Regions from separate parts of the Streptomyces sp. NPDC001828 genome, predicted to be linked through region 2. Evidence: riboswitches for the same ligand, from Rfam matches in the RefSeq annotation. Region 2 holds a riboswitch; the other holds the start of a gene.
What was found. A riboswitch is a leader RNA that binds a small molecule or an ion and turns the genes downstream of it on or off. The one in region 2 is predicted to bind cobalamin.
Positions count from the first base shown of each region.

Region 1 (4,203 bases), on a different contig from region 2:
GTTCGTCGGCCCCTTCTGGGGCTTCGTGACCGGCTGGACGTACTGGCTCTTCTGGGTCGTCACCGGCATCACCGAAGTCACCGCGGCCGCCCAGTACATGTCCTTCTGGACCCACGGCACCATCCCGCAATGGGCCTACGCGCTGATCTTCACGCTCATCCTGTACGCCGTGAACCTCATCTCCGTGAAGCTCTTCGGCGAGCTGGAGTTCTGGTTCTCGATGGTCAAGGTGACGGCCATCGTCGGCATGATCCTGATCTGCGCCGGCATCCTCACCGTCGGCTTCTCGGACGCGGCGGACACCGCCACCGTCGCCAACCTCTGGAGCGACGGCGGGTTCTTCCCCAAGGGCATCGGCGGCACGCTGATGACCCTGCAGATCGTGATGTTCGCCTTCCTCGCCGTCGAGCTGGTCGGTGTGACCGCGGGCGAGTCCAAGGACCCCGAGAAGACCCTGCCCAAGGCCATCAACACCGTGCCGTGGCGCATCGCCGTCTTCTACATCGGCGCCCTGATCATGATCCTCTCGGTCGTCCCGTGGCACGAGTTCCAGCCGGGCGTCAGCCCCTTCGTCGCCGCGTTCCAGAAGATGGGCCTCGGACTCGGTGCGGGCATCGTCAACTTCGTCGTGCTGACCGCCGCGCTCTCCTCCTGCAACTCGGGCATGTACTCCACCGGCCGCATGCTGCGCGACCTCGCGCTCAACGGCCAGGGCCCGAAGGCCTTCACCAAGCTCACCAAGAGCGGCACTCCGCTGATCGGCACCACGGTCTCCGCCGCCCTGATGCTGGTCGGCGTGTGGATCAACTACGTGGCGCCCGGCAAGGCCTTCGACTACGTGGTCTCCTTCGCCACCATCTCCGGCATGTGGGCCTGGATCATGATCCTGGTCTGCCAGATCCGCTACCGCCGCCAGTCGGACGCCGGCGCACTGCCGAAGTCCAGCTTCCGCGCCCCCGGGGCCCCGTACACCAGCTGGTTCGCGCTGCTCTTCATCTTCATGGTCATCGTGATGATGGGCATCGACAAGGACTCCCGCGTCTCGCTCTACTGCGCGCCGCTGTGGGCCCTGATCCTGGGCGTCTCCTACCTCGTCCTGCGGGCCAAGAACCCCGAGAACAAGGCGTTCGCCAAGCGCGACTAAGTCTCCGACCAGCACGTTCTCACCATGCGGGCCGTTACGTATCGCACCTCGATACGGGACGGCCCGCATGCTTATCCTTGCCGACATGCTGACCATCACCCAGGCCCTGTACGACCAGCTCGTCGCGCACGCCCGCGCCGACCACCCCGACGAGGCGTGCGGTGTGGTCGCGGGCCCGGCCGGCACCGGCCGCGCCGAGCGCTTCATCCCGATGCTGAACGCGGCCCGGTCGCCCACGTTCTACGAGTTCGACTCGCAGGACCTGCTGAAGCTCTACCGCGAGATGGACGACCGCGACGAGGAGCCGGTGATCGTCTACCACTCCCACACCGCGACCGAGGCCTACCCCTCCCGCACCGACGTCACCTATGCCAATGAGCCCGGCGCGCACTACGTCCTGGTGTCGACGGCGGACACGGACGGAGCCGGGGAGTTCCAGTTCCGCTCGTACCGCATCGTGGACGGCGTGATCACGGAGGAAGACGTAAGGGTCGTAGAGGCCTACTGACGGATACGCGAGCCCGGTGATCCCGCATACTGTGCGTACGCACTTTTTGATCATCGGGCGGCAGGGCCCAGGAAGCCGGTGCGAATCCGGCACGGTCCCGCCACTGTGACCGGCCCCGTGGCAAGCGCCCCGGAGCCGGAAGCCAGGAACTGACCTGCCGCCTTCTCCCGACGACAGGGGACGTGGAAATCCCCTTGGAGGAGCTCAGCCATGCTCTGGCGCCGTGCGGCCCTGGCCGCCGCCCTGCTGTTCCCGCTCGCCGCGTGCACCACCCAGGCGAAGCCCGAAGCCGGCGGCGCCACCGCCCCCGGCTTCCCCTACACGGTCACCAACTGCGGGGTGACGACGACGTTCACCGCGCCCCCCAAGCGGGCGGTGACGATGAACCAGCACGCCACGGAGGTGATGCTGGAGCTGGGCCTCGCCAAGTCCCTTGCCGGAACCGCCTACTTGGACGACAAGGTGCTGGCGAAGTACGCGGCGGACTACCGCTCGGTGCCGGTCCTCGCCGCCGAGTACCCCTCGTACGAGAAGCTCCTGGCGGCCAACCCGGACTACGTCTACGGCGGCTACGCCTCGGCGTTCGCCGCGAACGAGGGGCGCGGGCGCGAGGCGCTCGCCAAGAGCGGCATCAAGTCCCGCCTCAACGTGGAGAACTGCCCCAAGGGGGCGGCGACCACGATGGACGACGTCTACCAGGAGGTCCGCGAGGTGGGCCGCACCTTCGGCGTCGGTGACCGCGCGGAGTCGTGGATCCGCTCGGCCGAGACCACCAACGAACGCACCCGGTCGGCGCGCAAGGACAAGGCGCCCACCCCGGTCTTCGTCTACGACAGCGGCGACAAGACGGCGTTCACGGTGGGCGGCAAGGGCATAGGCAACGACATCGTGACCCGCGCGGGCGGTCGCAACGTCTTCGCGGACGACCTGAAGACGGCCTCCTTCGGCGACGCGAGCTGGGAGAACGTGGTGGCCCGCGCCCCCGAGACCATCCTGATCCTCGACTACGGCGGCACGAGCGTCGACGCCAAGAAGAAGCGGCTGCGCGACGACCCGGCCCTCGCCTCCGTCCCCGCCGTCAAGAACAACCGCTTCGCCGTCCTGCCCCTCTCCGACATGGTCACCGGCGTCCGCGCGCCGGACGCGGTCGCCAAGCTGGCCGCGCAGCTCGGGGCGGGGGAGTGAGCGGTGCCGCCGTCGCCGCGGGCCCGCTCGTGACGGCCCGTTGGCGCTACTCCCTCGTCCTCGCGGGGCTCACGCTGGTGCTGGTCGCCGGCGCCGTCGCGGGGCTCGCGCTCGGCTCGGTGCGGATCCCCGCGGGCCAGGTCCTCGCGATCGTCGACGGCAGCGCCGAGCCGAGCCCGTACCGCACGATCGTCCTGGAGGTCAGGGCGCCCCGCGTCGTGCTCGGCGCCCTCACCGGTGCCGGGCTCGCCGTCATCGGGACCGTGCTCCAGGCCCTCGTGCGCAACCCGCTCGCCGACCCGTTCCTGCTCGGCGTCTCCAGCGGCGCCTCCGCCGGAGCCGTCGCCGTGATCGTGCTCGGGGTCGGGGCCGGAGTGGCCACCACCGTCGCCCTGCCGGCCGCCGCCTTCGCGGGCGCGCTCGCCGCCCTCGTCCTCGTGTACGCCCTGGCCCGGCGCGCGGGCTCCATGACGGGCGGCCGCCTGGTGCTGGCCGGCGTCGCCGTCTCGTACGTCCTGTCGGCGCTCACCAGCCTCATCCTGGTCACCTCGGCCAGCGCCGAGCACGCCCAGGAGGTCCTGCACTGGACGCTCGGCGGACTCGGCGGCGCCCGCTGGGACATGCTCGCGCTGCCCGCCGTCGCCCTCACCCTCGGCACGCTCGTCCTGATCGCGCTCGCCCGCCCGCTCGACCTGCTCCTCGTCGGCGAGGAGGGCGCGGGCGCCCTCGGCCTCGACACCGGCCGCTTCCGCGCCGGAGTCTTCGTCCTCGCCTCCCTGCTCACCGGCGTCCTCGTCGCCTACACCGGGGCGATCGGCTTCGTCGGCCTGATGGTTCCGCACGCCGCCCGCATGGCCGTCGGCGCCGCCCACCGCACCCTGCTGCCCGTGGCGGCCCTCGGCGGGGCCGCCTTCCTGGTCCTCGCCGACCTCGCGGCCCGTACCGTCGCCGCCCCGCGCGACATCCCCGTCGGCGTCCTCACCGCGCTCACCGGCGGCCCGTTCTTCCTGTGGATGCTGCGCGGCCACGGCACCCGCACGGAAGGCGGCCCCGCATGACGACCCTGCGCACCGAGTCGCTCTCGTACACCACGCCCCAGGGCCGCACCCTGCTCCACGACATCACCCTTGGCGCCGCCGACGGCGAGACCGTCGGCCTGGTCGGCCCCAACGGCAGCGGCAAGACGACCCTGCTCCGCTGCGTCTACGCCGCCCTGCGCCCGACCGCCGGACGCGTCCTGCTCGACGACGCCGACCTGCACGCGCTGCCGGTCAAGGCCCGCGCCCGGCGCATCGCGACCGTCCCGCAGGACGCCGACGCGGGAGGCATCGAGCTGACCGTCCGCGAGATCGTCGCCATGGGCCGC
Region 1 covers NZ_JBIATV010000006.1:41,112-45,314, forward strand. The annotation lists gene ACFYZA_RS18570 (amino acid permease) at 1-1,144, shown strand, start outside; gene ACFYZA_RS18575 (Mov34/MPN/PAD-1 family protein) at 1,230-1,652, shown strand; cobalamin riboswitch at 1,694-1,829, shown strand; gene ACFYZA_RS18580 (ABC transporter substrate-binding protein) at 1,863-2,837, shown strand; gene ACFYZA_RS18585 (FecCD family ABC transporter permease) at 2,834-3,895, shown strand; gene ACFYZA_RS18590 (ABC transporter ATP-binding protein) at 3,892-4,203, shown strand, end outside.
Region 1: another riboswitch for cobalamin. It lies ahead of ACFYZA_RS18580 (ABC transporter substrate-binding protein); the one in region 2 lies ahead of ACFYZA_RS29325 (ribonucleoside-diphosphate reductase subunit alpha).

Region 2 (4,203 bases):
CAACGAGCACGATCTCTCGCCGCAGGAAAGGGAGTTGCTGCTGCTCCTCGGCATCGGGTGCACGGACGACATCGCCGCGCGGCGGCTCGGGATCTCCCTGCGCACCGTGCGCCGGATGAGCTCGGAACTCATGTCCCGCCTGGGTGCGCGCAGCCGCTTCGAGGCGGGGGTGCGGGCGGCCAAGGAGGGCTGGCTCTGAGTCCACGAAAGGGGAGTTGGCCGAACTCGTGACCCGTCCGGAATCCGGACGGGGGTTCCCTTGACCGAATCTCTCCCCTAGATTTCCTGCGCATTACCAAGTGATCCAACGCACAGGTGATCGTGAGGGGACGGAACCACCCAATGCCGGAATCGACGGAAGTGAAGAGACCGGTGATCACGCCCTCGCGCGTGGTCATCGCGCTCTGCCTGATCGCGCCCTTCGTGGCGATGCTGTGGGTGAGCTCGTACGCCAAGACGGATCCTGCGCTCGGCGGCATCCCGTTCTTCTACTGGTACCAGATGCTCTGGGTGCTGATCTCGACGGTGCTCACGATGATCGCGTACAAGCTGTGGCAGCACGACCAGCGTTCGCGTACCGCCCCCGCCCCGCGCACCTCCGACGACACCGAGGGGGGTGCGTCCAAGTGAAGGACGGCGTGAACGGCGTCGCACTCGGCGTCTTCATCTTCTTCTTCCTGGCCGTCACGGTCATCGGCTTCATGGCCGCCCGCTGGCGCAAGGCCGAGAACGAGGCCAGCCTCGACGAATGGGGCCTGGGCGGGCGGTCGTTCGGCACCTGGGTCACCTGGTTCCTGCTCGGCGGCGACCTCTACACCGCGTACACCTTCGTCGCGGTGCCCGCGGCGATCTACGCGGCGGGCGCGGCCGGCTTCTTCGCGGTGCCCTACACGATCCTCGTGTACCCGCTGATCTTCACCTTCCTGCCGCGCCTGTGGTCGGTGTCGCACAAACACGGCTATGTCACCACCTCGGACTTCGTGCGCGGCCGGTTCGGCTCCAAGGGCCTCTCGCTCGCGGTGGCGATCACCGGCATCCTCGCCACGATGCCGTACATCGCGCTCCAACTGGTCGGCATCCAGGCAGTGTTGGACGTCATGGGCGTGGGCGGCGAGTCCGGCAACTGGTTCGTCAAGGACCTGCCGCTGCTCATCGCGTTCGCGGTGCTCGCGGCGTACACCTACTCCTCGGGCCTGCGCGCCCCCGCGCTGATCGCGTTCGTGAAGGACGGCCTGATCTACCTCGTCATCGCGGTGGCGATCATCTACATCCCGATCAAGCTGGGCGGCTTCGACGCGATCTTCAGCGCCGCGCAGCACAAGTTCGCCGGTCCGCCCGGCGGCAAGCCGACCGGGGCCATCGCGCCCGGCGAGTCGAGCCAGTGGACGTACGCCACGCTCGCCCTCGGCTCGGCGCTCGCGCTGTTCATGTATCCGCACTCGATCACCGCGACCCTGTCCTCGCGCAGCCGCAACGTGATCCGCCGCAACACCACGATCCTGCCGCTGTACTCCCTGATGCTGGGGCTGCTCGCGCTGCTCGGCTTCATGGCGATCGCGGCGGGCGTCAAGGTGAGCAACGGGCAGCTGGCCATTCCGCAGCTGTTCGAGGACATGTTCCCGGACTGGTTCGCGGGCGTCGCCTTCGCGGCGATCGGCATCGGTGCGCTGGTCCCGGCGGCCATCATGTCGATCGCGGCCGCGAACCTCTTCACCCGCAACATCTACAAGGACTTCATCAAGCCGGACGCGTCACCCGCGCAGGAGGCCAAGGTCTCCAAGCTGGTCTCGCTCGTGGTGAAGGTCGGCGCGCTGGTCTTCGTCCTGACCATGGACAAGACGGTCGCGATCAACTTCCAGCTGCTCGGCGGCATCTGGATCCTGCAGACCTTCCCGGCCCTGGTCGGCGGCCTGTTCACCCGCTGGTTCCACCGCTGGGCGCTGCTCGCCGGCTGGGCGGTCGGCATGGTCTACGGCACGCTCGCCGCGTACGGGGTGGCCTCGCCCACGCAGAAGCACTTCGGCGGCTCCTCCAAGGAGATCCCCGGCATCGGCGAGATCGGCTACATCGGCCTGACGGCCTTCGCGATGAACGTGGTGGTGACGGTCGTCCTGACCTTCGTCCTGCGCGCGGTGAAGGCCCCCGACGGCATCGACGAAACCTCCCCCGCCGACTACACGGCCGACGCCGGCGACCCGGGCGTCGCCGTCGAGCTCCCCCCGGCGACGGCGGGCTCGGCGCACTGATCCGGCGCCACGCCCCGTACGGCCAAGGGCCGCCGCATCCGAGAGGGTGCGGCGGCCCTTCCGTGTGGCGACACAAGATGTGGGGGGTGCCCGATGAGGCACCCCCCACATGTATGCTCGTGCTCGCTGTCGCCGCAGGGGAATCCGGTGGGAATCCGGAACTGTCCCGCAACGGTATGACCTGTACGTCTTTGTACGGGTCGAGTCCGAACACCTGCCGACGGTGCGTCCGGGTCGACCGAACCGGATGCCAGACGTCCGGGCCTCGCGGTTGGGCCGGTGGACGACGCGCTGAGGGCTGCCCCGACGCGCGCCGACGCCTCCCCCGAAGGCCCCGTGCCGAGCGAGGGAGTGCCCCCACGTGACCATCGCCCCAGCGGATCCCGCTTCAGCGATCACCGAAGAGCTCGCGGATGCCCCCGGGACCGCGCTGCTGCGGACCCTGACGGAGCTCACCGCCGATCTCGCGGACACCGACCCCGGCCGGGTCGCCGCCGCCGCGCTGCGGGGCCGCAACGCCCGCTCCGACGAGGCCGAGCTGCGCGAGCTGGCCACCGAGGCGGCCGCGGGGCTCATCTCCGAGGACCCGGCCTACTCCCGGCTCGCCGCCCGCCTCCTGACGATCACCATCGCCGAAGAGGCCGCCACCCAGGGCGCGGTGTCCTTCTCCGGCTCGGTCGAGGTGGGCCACCAGGAGGGCCTGATCGCCGACCGGACCGTCGAGTTCGTCCGCGCCCACGCGGCCCGTCTCGACGCCCTGGTGGACTCGGCCATCGCCGACGGCGCCGACGACCGCTTCGGCTACTTCGGCCTGCGCACCCTCTACTCCCGCTACCTGCTGCGCCACCCGATCACCCGCAAGGTCGTCGAGACCCCCCAGCACTTCATGCTGCGCGTGGCGTCCGGCCTCGCCGAGGACGAGTCGGTCCGCGCCCTGGACGAAGTGGCGTCCCTGTACGGCCTGATGAGCCGCCTGGACTACCTGCCGTCCTCCCCCACGCTCTTCAACTCCGGCACCCGGCACCCCCAGATGTCGTCCTGCTACCTGCTCGACTCGCCGCTCGACGAGCTCGACTCGATCTACGACCGCTACCACCAGGTGGCCCGCCTTTCCAAGCACGCCGGCGGCATCGGCCTCTCGTACTCCCGCATCCGCGGCCGCGGTTCGCTGATCCGGGGCACCAACGGCCACTCCAACGGCATCGTCCCGTTCCTCAAGACCCTCGACGCCTCGGTGGCCGCGGTCAACCAGGGCGGCCGGCGCAAGGGCGCGGCCGCGGTGTACCTGGAGACCTGGCACTCCGACATCGAGGAGTTCCTGGAGCTGCGCGACAACACCGGCGAGGACCAGCGCCGCACGCACAACCTGAACCTCGCGCACTGGATCCCCGACGAGTTCATGCGCCGGGTGGACGCCGACGGCACGTGGTCGCTGTTCTCGCCCGCCGACGTGCCCGAGCTCGTCGACCTGTGGGGCGAGGAGTTCGACGCCGCCTACCGCGAGGCCGAGGCCGCCGGGCTCGCCCGGAAGACCATGCCGGCCCGGGACCTGTACGGCCGCATGATGCGCACCCTCGCGCAGACCGGCAACGGCTGGATGACGTTCAAGGACGCCTCCAACCGCACCGCCAACCAGACGGCGGAGCCCGGCCACACGGTCCACTCCTCCAACCTGTGCACCGAGATCCTGGAGGTCACGGACGACGGCGAGACGGCCGTCTGCAACCTCGGCTCGGTGAACCTCGGCGCGTTCGTGGTCGAGGGAGCCCACGGCGGGGAGATCGACTGGGAGCGCCTGGACGACGCCGTCCGCACCGCGGTGACCTTCCTGGACCGGGTCGTCGACATCAACTTCTACCCGACCGAGCAGGCGGGCCGCTCCAACGCCCGCTGGCGTCCGGTGGGCCTGGGCGCGATGGGTCTGCAGGACGTCTTCTTCAAGCTGCGCCTGCCCTTC
Region 2 covers NZ_JBIATV010000012.1:111,292-115,494, forward strand. The annotation lists gene ACFYZA_RS29310 (LuxR C-terminal-related transcriptional regulator) at 1-199, shown strand, start outside; gene ACFYZA_RS29315 (DUF3311 domain-containing protein) at 343-630, shown strand; gene mctP (monocarboxylate uptake permease MctP) at 627-2,246, shown strand; cobalamin riboswitch at 2,343-2,483, shown strand; gene ACFYZA_RS29325 (ribonucleoside-diphosphate reductase subunit alpha) at 2,608-4,203, shown strand, end outside.